2 regions of the Burkholderia sp. 10_S31 genome follow, and region 1 is predicted to be linked to the other one. Evidence: riboswitches for the same ligand, from Rfam matches in the RefSeq annotation. Region 1 holds a riboswitch; the other holds the start of a gene.
The links. Region 1 has a riboswitch for cobalamin ahead of cobA (uroporphyrinogen-III C-methyltransferase). Riboswitches for the same ligand answer to the same signal wherever they lie in the genome.
Positions count from the first base shown of each region.

Region 2: it holds a riboswitch for cobalamin, as region 1 does, so the genes downstream of both, AC1Z3W_RS32550 (FecCD family ABC transporter permease) here and cobA (uroporphyrinogen-III C-methyltransferase) in region 1, are expected to answer to the same signal.

Region 1 covers NZ_JBXOWK010000003.1:1,558,260-1,562,558, forward strand. The annotation lists gene AC1Z3W_RS27260 (cobyrinic acid a,c-diamide synthase CobB) at 1-810, opposite strand, end outside; gene cobO (cob(I)yrinic acid a,c-diamide adenosyltransferase) at 814-1,416, opposite strand; gene AC1Z3W_RS27270 (cobalamin biosynthesis protein) at 1,451-1,828, opposite strand; gene cobA (uroporphyrinogen-III C-methyltransferase) at 1,825-2,634, opposite strand; cobalamin riboswitch at 2,745-2,981, opposite strand; cobalamin riboswitch at 3,109-3,372, shown strand; gene cobW (cobalamin biosynthesis protein CobW) at 3,701-4,299, shown strand, end outside.
Region 2 covers NZ_JBXOWK010000003.1:2,671,867-2,676,165, reverse strand. The annotation lists gene AC1Z3W_RS32575 (SIMPL domain-containing protein) at 1-427, opposite strand, end outside; gene AC1Z3W_RS32570 (EVE domain-containing protein) at 633-1,094, opposite strand; RNA gene ssrS (6S RNA) at 1,165-1,346, opposite strand; gene AC1Z3W_RS32560 (cell division protein ZapA) at 1,427-1,741, opposite strand; gene AC1Z3W_RS32555 (hypothetical protein) at 1,738-2,088, opposite strand; cobalamin riboswitch at 2,265-2,521, shown strand; gene AC1Z3W_RS32550 (FecCD family ABC transporter permease) at 2,954-3,952, shown strand; gene AC1Z3W_RS32545 (ABC transporter ATP-binding protein) at 3,949-4,299, shown strand, end outside.

The DNA of each region.
Region 1 (4,299 bases):
CGGCGAAAAGAACCGCAGCTGCGCGCCGAGCGCATCGAGCAGCGCGAGATTGGCCGGATAGATGAACGAGAACGCCGTATCGCGCGCGATCGCGATCCGCTTGCCGGCCAGCGCACGCGGCAGCGGAGCGCCGACGTCAGGTTCCGCGAACGAGACGGCGGGCGGCAATTCGGCGAGCGCCGTCTGCGCGAGCACGTCGGCCGCACGATCGAGCCGCGCATCGAGATCGTCGATGTCGGCCGGCTGGTGCAGGCCGAGATGCCGTTCCGGCAGCGCGATGCCCGCATCGGCCGGGACGTGCCCGAGCCAGCGCAAGTCGTCCGGCAGCGCCTGCCGCAACAGTTCCGCGTGACGCGGCGAGCCGACGCGGTTCGCGAGCACGCCGTGAAACGGCACCTCCGGCCGGAACCGCGCGAGCCCGAACGCGATCGCCGCGAACGTCTGCGCCATCGCCTTCGCCGAAATCACCGCGACGACCGGCACGCCGAATGCCGCCGCGAGATCGCCGCTGCTTGGCGTGCCGTCGAACAACCCCATCACGCCTTCGATCAGGATCAGGTCCGCTTCGCGCGCGGCATCGGCGAGCAGCGCCCGGCAGCCGGCTTCACCGACCATCCCGAGGTCGAGCGCGTGCACCGGCGCGCCGCTCGCGCGTTCGAGCAGCATCGGATCGAGAAAGTCCGGCCCGGTCTTGAACACGCGTACGCGCCGGCCGAGCCGGCGGTGCAGCCGCGCGAGGCCGGCCGTAACCGACGTCTTGCCCTGGCCGGACGCGGGCGCGCTGACGAACAGCGCGGGGCAGGCCGGCATCGGTCAGAACTCCACGCCGCGCTGCGCCTTCACGCCTTGCTCCTTGTACGGATGCTTGACGAGCCGCATTTCGGTGACGAGATCGGCCGCATCGATCAGCGCATCGGGCGCATGCCGCCCGGTGACGACGACGTGCACCGAATCCGGTCGCGCGACGAGCGTCGCGAGCACTTCGTCGAGCGGCAGGTATTCGTACTTCAGCACGGTGTTCAGCTCGTCGAGGATCACCATCCGGTACTCGCCGCTTTCGATCATCCGGCGCGCCTCGTCCCAGCCCTTGCGCGCGGTCGCGATGTCCGCGTCGCGGTTCTGCGTATTCCACGTATAGCCGTCGCCCATCGTCACGAAGTCGCATTGCGCGACCGCACCGAGGAAGTCGCGCTCGGACGTATGCAGCGCGCCCTTGATGAACTGCACGACGCCGAGCCGCATGCCGTGGCCGAGCACGCGCACGGCCATGCCGAACGCAGCCGTGCTCTTGCCCTTGCCGTTGCCGGTGTTGACGATCAGCAGGCCCTTTTCCTGGGTGGCGGCAGCCTGCTTCTTTTCATGGCCGGCGCGGCGGCGTTCAGTCATCCGCTGATGGGATTCGGCATCGGTCTTCATCGGGAATCGTCCTGTCGAAAGCGAAACAAAGGGTTCAGAGCGGGCCGGCGAGCGCAACCGTCACGCCGTCCCGGATGGATTTGGGGCCGAGCAGCCGGCCATTGGGCGCCGCGAGCCGCGCGCACGGCTCGGCCACGCCCGCGACGCCGAAGCGCGCGAGCGCGGCGGCCGACGGGCCGCTCAATAGCGGTTCGGAGCAATGCGCGAGTTGCGCCGCGTCGAACGCGACGAGCGGCCAGCCGCGCCGTGCGCACAGCGTGCGCAGCGGCCGCGCACGCGCCTTGTCGGCGAGCGTCGCGACGACGGCCGGCTCGGCGTCCGGGTAACGCGCCAGCGCCGCGCGGATCGCGGCATCGAGTTGGGCGGCCGTCACGCCCGCGCGGAAACCGACGCCGAGCGCGACGCGCATCATGCGCGGCCGCCGAGCGCCGCGCGCACCGCCGGATCGTCGGCGAGCGCCGCGACACGGCCGATCACGACGATCGCGGGCGAACCGATGCCGGTCAGGCCCACGCGTTCGACGATCGTGTCGAGCGTCGCGAGCACGTGCCGCTGCCCGTCACGCGTCGCGTTTTCGATCGCCGCGCACGGCATGTCGCCGGCCAGGCCGCCGTCACGCAGCGCGGCCACGATCGCGTCGAGCCGGCGAATGCCCATGTAGATCACGATCGTCATCCGCGTCGCGGCCAGCGCGCGCCAGTCGGGTTCGTCGGCACCCGCACCGTGGCCCGTGACGAAGATCACGCCCTGCGCGTCGCCGCGATGCGTGACCGGAATGCCGAGCGCGGCCGGCGCGGCGATGCCGGCCGTGATGCCGTTGACGACCTCGACCGGAAAACCGGCCGCGCCGAGCGCGAGCAGTTCCTCGCCGCCGCGGCCGAACACGAACGGATCGCCGCCCTTGAGGCGCGCGACGCTGCGGCCCGCGCGCAGGTGCGCGAGCATCGCGGCGACGATCGTCTCCTGCGGCGTCGATGCATGGCCGCCGCGCTTGCCGACGTGCTCGATGCGTGCGTCGGCGCGCGCGTGGCGCAATACGTCGGGGTTCACGAGATCGTCGACGAGCAGCACGTCGGCCGCGGCGATCGCGCGCACGGCCTTGAGCGTCAGCAGATCGGCGTCGCCGGGGCCGGCGCCGACGAGCCATGCGCGGCTCATCGGACGCGGCACGGCGCGCACCGTGTCGTAGCGGTGGAAAGGGGACAGCGAGCGGCACATCGGCGGCCGGCGGACAGGCAGTGCATGACGGATCGAGCGAAGCCCGCGCGAGCGCGGGCGGAAAGCGCACCCCATCCGTTCCCCGCGGATCGGGCGTTCGGCGAGCCTCGGGCTCGCCCCTTGCGTCGGCCGGTATCCGGGCTGGCCGCTTGCCAGGCCGCAGCCTTCCCACCCGCTGAAGGGCAGTGGCATCGCGGGCGGCCTGGGCGCGTGCGGGGGGAGCCGCGGCGCGCGGGCGGCGTACCGTTGCGGGGACAGCACAGGCCGGGCGGACTTCCGCCTCCTGTTTCCCGTTTAACTGCGTGCGCGGAATGCGCATGCGAGCACCGAACGCGGCGCATACGATAGCACAGCGCCCGGCCCGCGCGAACCCGCCGCGCGGGTGCCGGGATGCGGCCGCGGGCGCGGTGCCGCGGTCATGCCGAAGCCTCCCGCGGCGGCCCGTTGCGCCTTGACGCTCCGCGCACCGCCGCCTACACTCGCACGCGTTTCGGTGCTCGCACGCGCCTCTCCGGCGTGCGCAGTTAAACGGGAAACAGGGAGCCTGCCTGCGCCGCAGTCGAGCCAACCTGTGCTGCCCCCGCAACGGTAAGCGAACGCGTCGCGCGCAAGCGCCATGCAGCGCCGCTTCGCCGCATGCCCGCCGCATGCGGACGACCGCCACTGGATGCCGCGCATCCGGGAAGGCGAAGCGGCGTGTTCGTCAGCCCGGATACCGGCCGAAACGTTGGGGTTCAGCGCCGCGGGGAGGCGGCGCATCGTCCACGGCCGCAGCACGCCCGACGCCCGCGCGTTTCCCGCTTTCCCCGCCGATCCGCCCGCCGCACGCGCGCCGGGCCGGCGCGACGAACGGCAGGCGGCGCGGGCAGGGCCGACGGCGGCCGTGTTGGCATTCACGATGTCGACCGTTCGCAAGGAAGCGTCATGTCCGATTCGTCGTTCCGTCCGTTCTGCAGCCGTCCGTGCGGACTGCACCGCGCCATCCCCGCGATTCGCCAAATGACATGCCGCGCCGCCATCGACGCGACGATCCCGGCCTGATTCCATTTTCGCCACAGGACCTACCATGACCCTACGCAAGCTTCCCGTCACGATCGTCACGGGCTTTCTCGGCAGCGGCAAGACCACGCTGATGCGCCACATCCTGCAGCACGCCGAAGGCCGCCGCATCGCGGTGATCGTCAACGAATTCGGCGAGCTCGGCATCGACGGCGAAATCCTCAAGGGCTGCGGGATCGGCTGCGAGGATGCGGAGGGCGCGCAGGGCGAAGCGTCGGGCCAGCTGTACGAGCTCGCGAACGGCTGCCTGTGCTGCACCGTGCAGGAGGAGTTCTATCCGGTGATGGAAGCGCTCGTCGAGCGCCGCGCCGACATCGATCACGTGCTGATCGAGACGTCGGGCCTCGCGCTGCCGAAGCCGCTCGTGCAGGCCTTCAACTGGCCGACGATCCGCAACAGCTTCACGGTCGACGCGGTCGTGACCGTCGTCGACGGGCCGGCCGCCGCGAGCGGCCAGTTCGCCGAGAACCCGCAGGCCGTCGACGCGCAGCGCCGCGCCGATCCGAACCTCGATCACGAATCGCCGCTGCACGAATTGTTCGCCGATCAGCTGTCGTCCGCCGATCTCGTGATCGTGAACAAGGCCGACCTCGTCGCCGACGCGCA
Region 2 (4,299 bases), 1.1 Mb from region 1:
TCGACAACTGGCCCGCGAGTTTCGACGCCGCCGCGAAGTCGCGCGATTCGAGCACGACTTCGGTACGGCCGCGCCATGCGGAGATTTTCCCGTCGCGATCGGTGCTCGGATATACGGAGAACGCGCCGGTGTGTGCGGTGACGCCCGATACGCCCTTCGCCTGTGCGAGCGCCGCATCGGCGCGCTGGTTCAGCGCGGACGTCAGGCTGCCCGGGTCCTTCGCCTGCTGTTCGTAGAACAGCGTGATGTGGATGATGTCCTGCGGCACGTCGGCGCTGGCCTGCGACGACAGCGACAGCACGCCCGCCGGCTCCGGAAAGTGCGGGTTCGCGGTTTGCGCGTGCGCGGCCGGCGACGCGAGCGTCAGCGCGACGGGCACGGCGACGGCGAGGGCGAGCGACAGCGCGAGTGCGGATTTCTTGGTCATTGTTGGATTCCTTGTGCGAGGGCGCGCACGCGGATCACGCGTGCGCGACGCGGGCGTACCGCGCGACAAAAAACGGCCGTCGCCCGATCGGACGACAGCGGTTGCTTAGGCCGCGCGAACGCTCCGCGAGTTCCGTGATCGTGGCGCGTGTTGACCGGATTTGACCTTTGGCGTGCGCGAGCTGCACGCGCCTTACTGCGTGCGCCTACTTCATCAGCTTTTCGGTGATGAAGCGCCATTCGGCGCGCGTGACGGGCGTGATCGACAGTCGGTTGCCGCGCGCGAGCACGCGCATGTCGGCGAGTTCGTCGTGTTCGCGCAGCGCGGCGAGCGGCACGAGCGGCGACTTTTTCACGAAGCGCACGTCGACGAGCAGCCAGCGTGGTGCTTCCTGCGTCGACTTCGGATCGTAATACGGGCTTTTTGGATCGAACTGGGTGGGATCGGGGTAGGGTGTCGACGAGACTTCGGCGAGGCCCGCGATGCCTGGCTCGGGGCAACTCGAGTGATAGAACAGCACACCGTCGCCGATCTTCATCGTGTCGCGCATGAAATTGCGCGCCTGATAGTTGCGCACGCCGGTCCAGGGCAGCGAGTGCTGCGGCGCGTGCGCGAGGTCGTCGATGCTTGCTTCGTCCGGTTCGGACTTCATCAGCCAGTATTGCATGGTCGTGATCGACGCAGAAAGAGGCTGCTACAAAAGGAAACGGCATCGGGACTCGCCCGATGCCGTTGGATAGGCCCCCGCCTTGGCCGCTAGGCCGGCATCCTGAACCTGGGGTTCAGAATTGGTCGCAGTTAGCAGCACATCGGGTACATCAGACAGAGTGACGCGCGCGCCCGTGCTACAAATTTCCGCAACCGTGCACATGGCATTGGTTCAAGGAATATATGACCTTGGCGAACCAGGCAGGGAAGCTGACTGAACTGTGTTTCGTTGCGCCAATTTGACCACCGTTGATCGCCGAGATCAAGGGGAATCGACGCATCGATCGAACGTTACTGCGTCTCGTGCTGTGCGAGCACCGCGCCGAGCTGTTCGTTCATCTGATGCATTGTACGACGGATTTCTTCCGCCGGAAATGCTTCACCGTGCCGCACGCTCGTTTGCAGCCGCAGCAATTCGGATGCGAGCGACAATGCCGCCATTACCGCGATGCGATCGGTGCCGCGCACCGAGCTGTTCGCGCGGATCTTCGACATTTCGGCGTCGACGCGCGCGACGGCCTCGAGCAGCGCCGCTTCGGTCTCGGCCGAACAGGCGAGCCGATAGGGCTGACCGAGAATCGAGACTTCGATCTGCTTGGTGCTCATGCATGTTCTCCGTGGCTGGCCGCGTCGTCGCTATCCGTGCGCGCCTGCGCATCCAGCAGGTCGAGCTGGTTGTCGGTTTGCTCCGCATTCTTCGTGCGCGGCAGCTTTTCGAGAATCGCGTTCAGTTTGACCTGGGCGTCGTCGATCTTCGCCGACAGCGTGTCGCGCTCGGCCGCGAGCGCATTGCGTTCGTCGCGCAGTTGCGCAAGTTCCGCGCGGACCGCGTCCGCTTCCGCGCGCATTTGCGCGACCTGCTCCTCGAGCGCGAGCCGTTCCGAGTGATAGCGCTTGTTCAGCGAGATCAGACGGCCAATATTTTGAGATAAAGTTTCGAGTTCGTTGAGCATCTGCTGCGTCCTCTAAAGACCCAGCATTTTAGCGCGGAATAACGCGCATTCCGACATCTGTAACGTTTCCAGTCGTAACACCCCGGCTTCTTGCCGCGAATACACGGCTCCGGCGTGTTCGCGGCGCGCGCCAGGCACGCGTTCGGCCGCTTTCTTGACGCTCGCGCGGCCGGCTCCTAAACTGGCGCCGCCTCGGTGCTCGCGCGTGCGTCGCGCGGTTAAACGGGAAGCAGGCCGCGCGCTCCGCCCGGAGATCGCCAACCTGCGCTGCCCCCGCAACGGTAAGCGGCCGCGTCGCGTGACGCAGGCCGGCTCGGGCGCGTTTCGCGTGCAGGTAGGTCGCACGCGGGCGCGGGCCACTGCGCGTGACACGCGCGGGAAGGCGAGCCGGTACGCCGCCAGCCCGGATACCGGCCGAGGCGAGGAGCCAGCACGGCTTCATGACGCGCGGCCTGCGGGGAAGCGGGGCGCGCAGTGCTTCACGGGACTTGTCTTCGATGCTGACCCCAATCGTCCGCACGGCATTCGGCGCACGCCGCGGCGTACCGCTTGCCGCCGTCGCGCAGGCCGCGGCGGACGCCGATTCGTCCGGGATCGGCGCCGACGCTCGTCGTCACCACGCCGATCGACCCGATGCGGCACCTTCCACTATATTGCGCAGAACGCCGGTCGCGCGAAGGTGCGGCCCGGCGGATCGCGGCCGTTGCATGCCGGTATGGCCGGCGTGCGGCGCAACAACCCGTTCGACAAGGATAACGAGCTTGCGTATGCCTACAACGCGCCGAAGCGCGACGCCCGTGCCGCGCTCGGTCGGCAACAGTGGTCAGCCGACCTGTCGCGCGTCATGCGCGATGCCGTACGCCGCATGAGCGCCGCGCGTGCCGCCGCGATCTGGGCCGTGCTTGCGGCCGTGGTCGCGCTGCTGTTCGTCGCGTCGCTGTCGATCGGCAGCGTGCCGATGTCGCCGTGGCAGGCGCTCGCGTCGCTCGTGCCGCACGGCGGCGACGCGCTGTTCGCCGACATCGTGCGCACGCTGCGGCTGCCGCGCGCGCTCGCGGGTTTCGCCTGCGGCGCGCTGCTCGCGCTCGCCGGTGCGCTGCTGCAGGTGCTGCTGCGCAATCCGCTCGCGGAGCCGTACGTGCTCGGCGTGTCGGGCGGCGCGGCGGGCTTCGCGCTCGTCGCGATGATCGCGGGCGCCGCGTGGTGGCTCGTCGATGCGTCCGCGTTCGCCGGCTCGCTCGCGTCGGTCGCGCTCGTGCTCGGGCTGGCTCGCCGCGAGCTGTGGCGCGGCGATTCGCGCGATGCGTCGCCGCGGCTGCTGCTCACCGGTGTCGTGATCGCGGCCGGGTGGGGCGCGCTCGTCACGCTGCTGCTGTCGCTCGCGCCCGATGCGCGGCTGCGCGGCATCATCTTCTGGCTGACGGGCGACCTGAACGGCGTGACGGCGCCCTGGTTCGCATGGGGTGCGCTGCTGGTGGCCGCCTGCGTCGCGCTGCCGGCCGCGCCGCAACTCAACGTGCTGCTGCGCGGCGACGCGACTGCACATGCGCTTGGCGTGCCGGTCGCGAGACTGCGCATGCGGATCTACCTCGTCGCGTCGCTGGCCGCCGCGGCCGCGGTGACGACGGCCGGCACGATCGGCTTCGTCGGCCTCGTCGTGCCGCACGCGCTGCGGCTCGCATTCGGCAACGACCAGCGCATGCTGCTGCCCGCCGCGATGCTCGCGGGCGGCGGCGGCGTGATGGCGGCGGACCTGCTCGCGCGCACCGCGATCGCACCCGCGCAATTGCCGGTCGGCGTGATGACTGCGTTGATCGGCGTGCCGGTGTTCCTGTGGATGTTGCTGAGGAGACCGATGCGATGACGCACACCGTATCGCACACCGGCGGCGACATGGCCTGCGCGGCGGTCGACCTGACGCTGAAGGCCGGCGCACGGACGCTGCTCGACGGCTTCACGCAAGGGTTCCGGCCCGGCGAGATCTGGTGCGTCGCGGGGCCGAACGGCGCAGGCAAGACGACGCTGCTCGCGACGCTCGCGGGCCTGCAGCAGCCGGCCGGCGGCCACGTCGAGATCGACGGCCGGCCGCTCGCCGCGTGGTCGCCCGAAGCGCTCGCGCGGCGCCGCGCGCTGATGCCGCAACAACTGCACGACGCGTTCAGCGCGACGGTATTCGACACGGTGCTGCTCAACCGCTTTCCGTATTTTGGC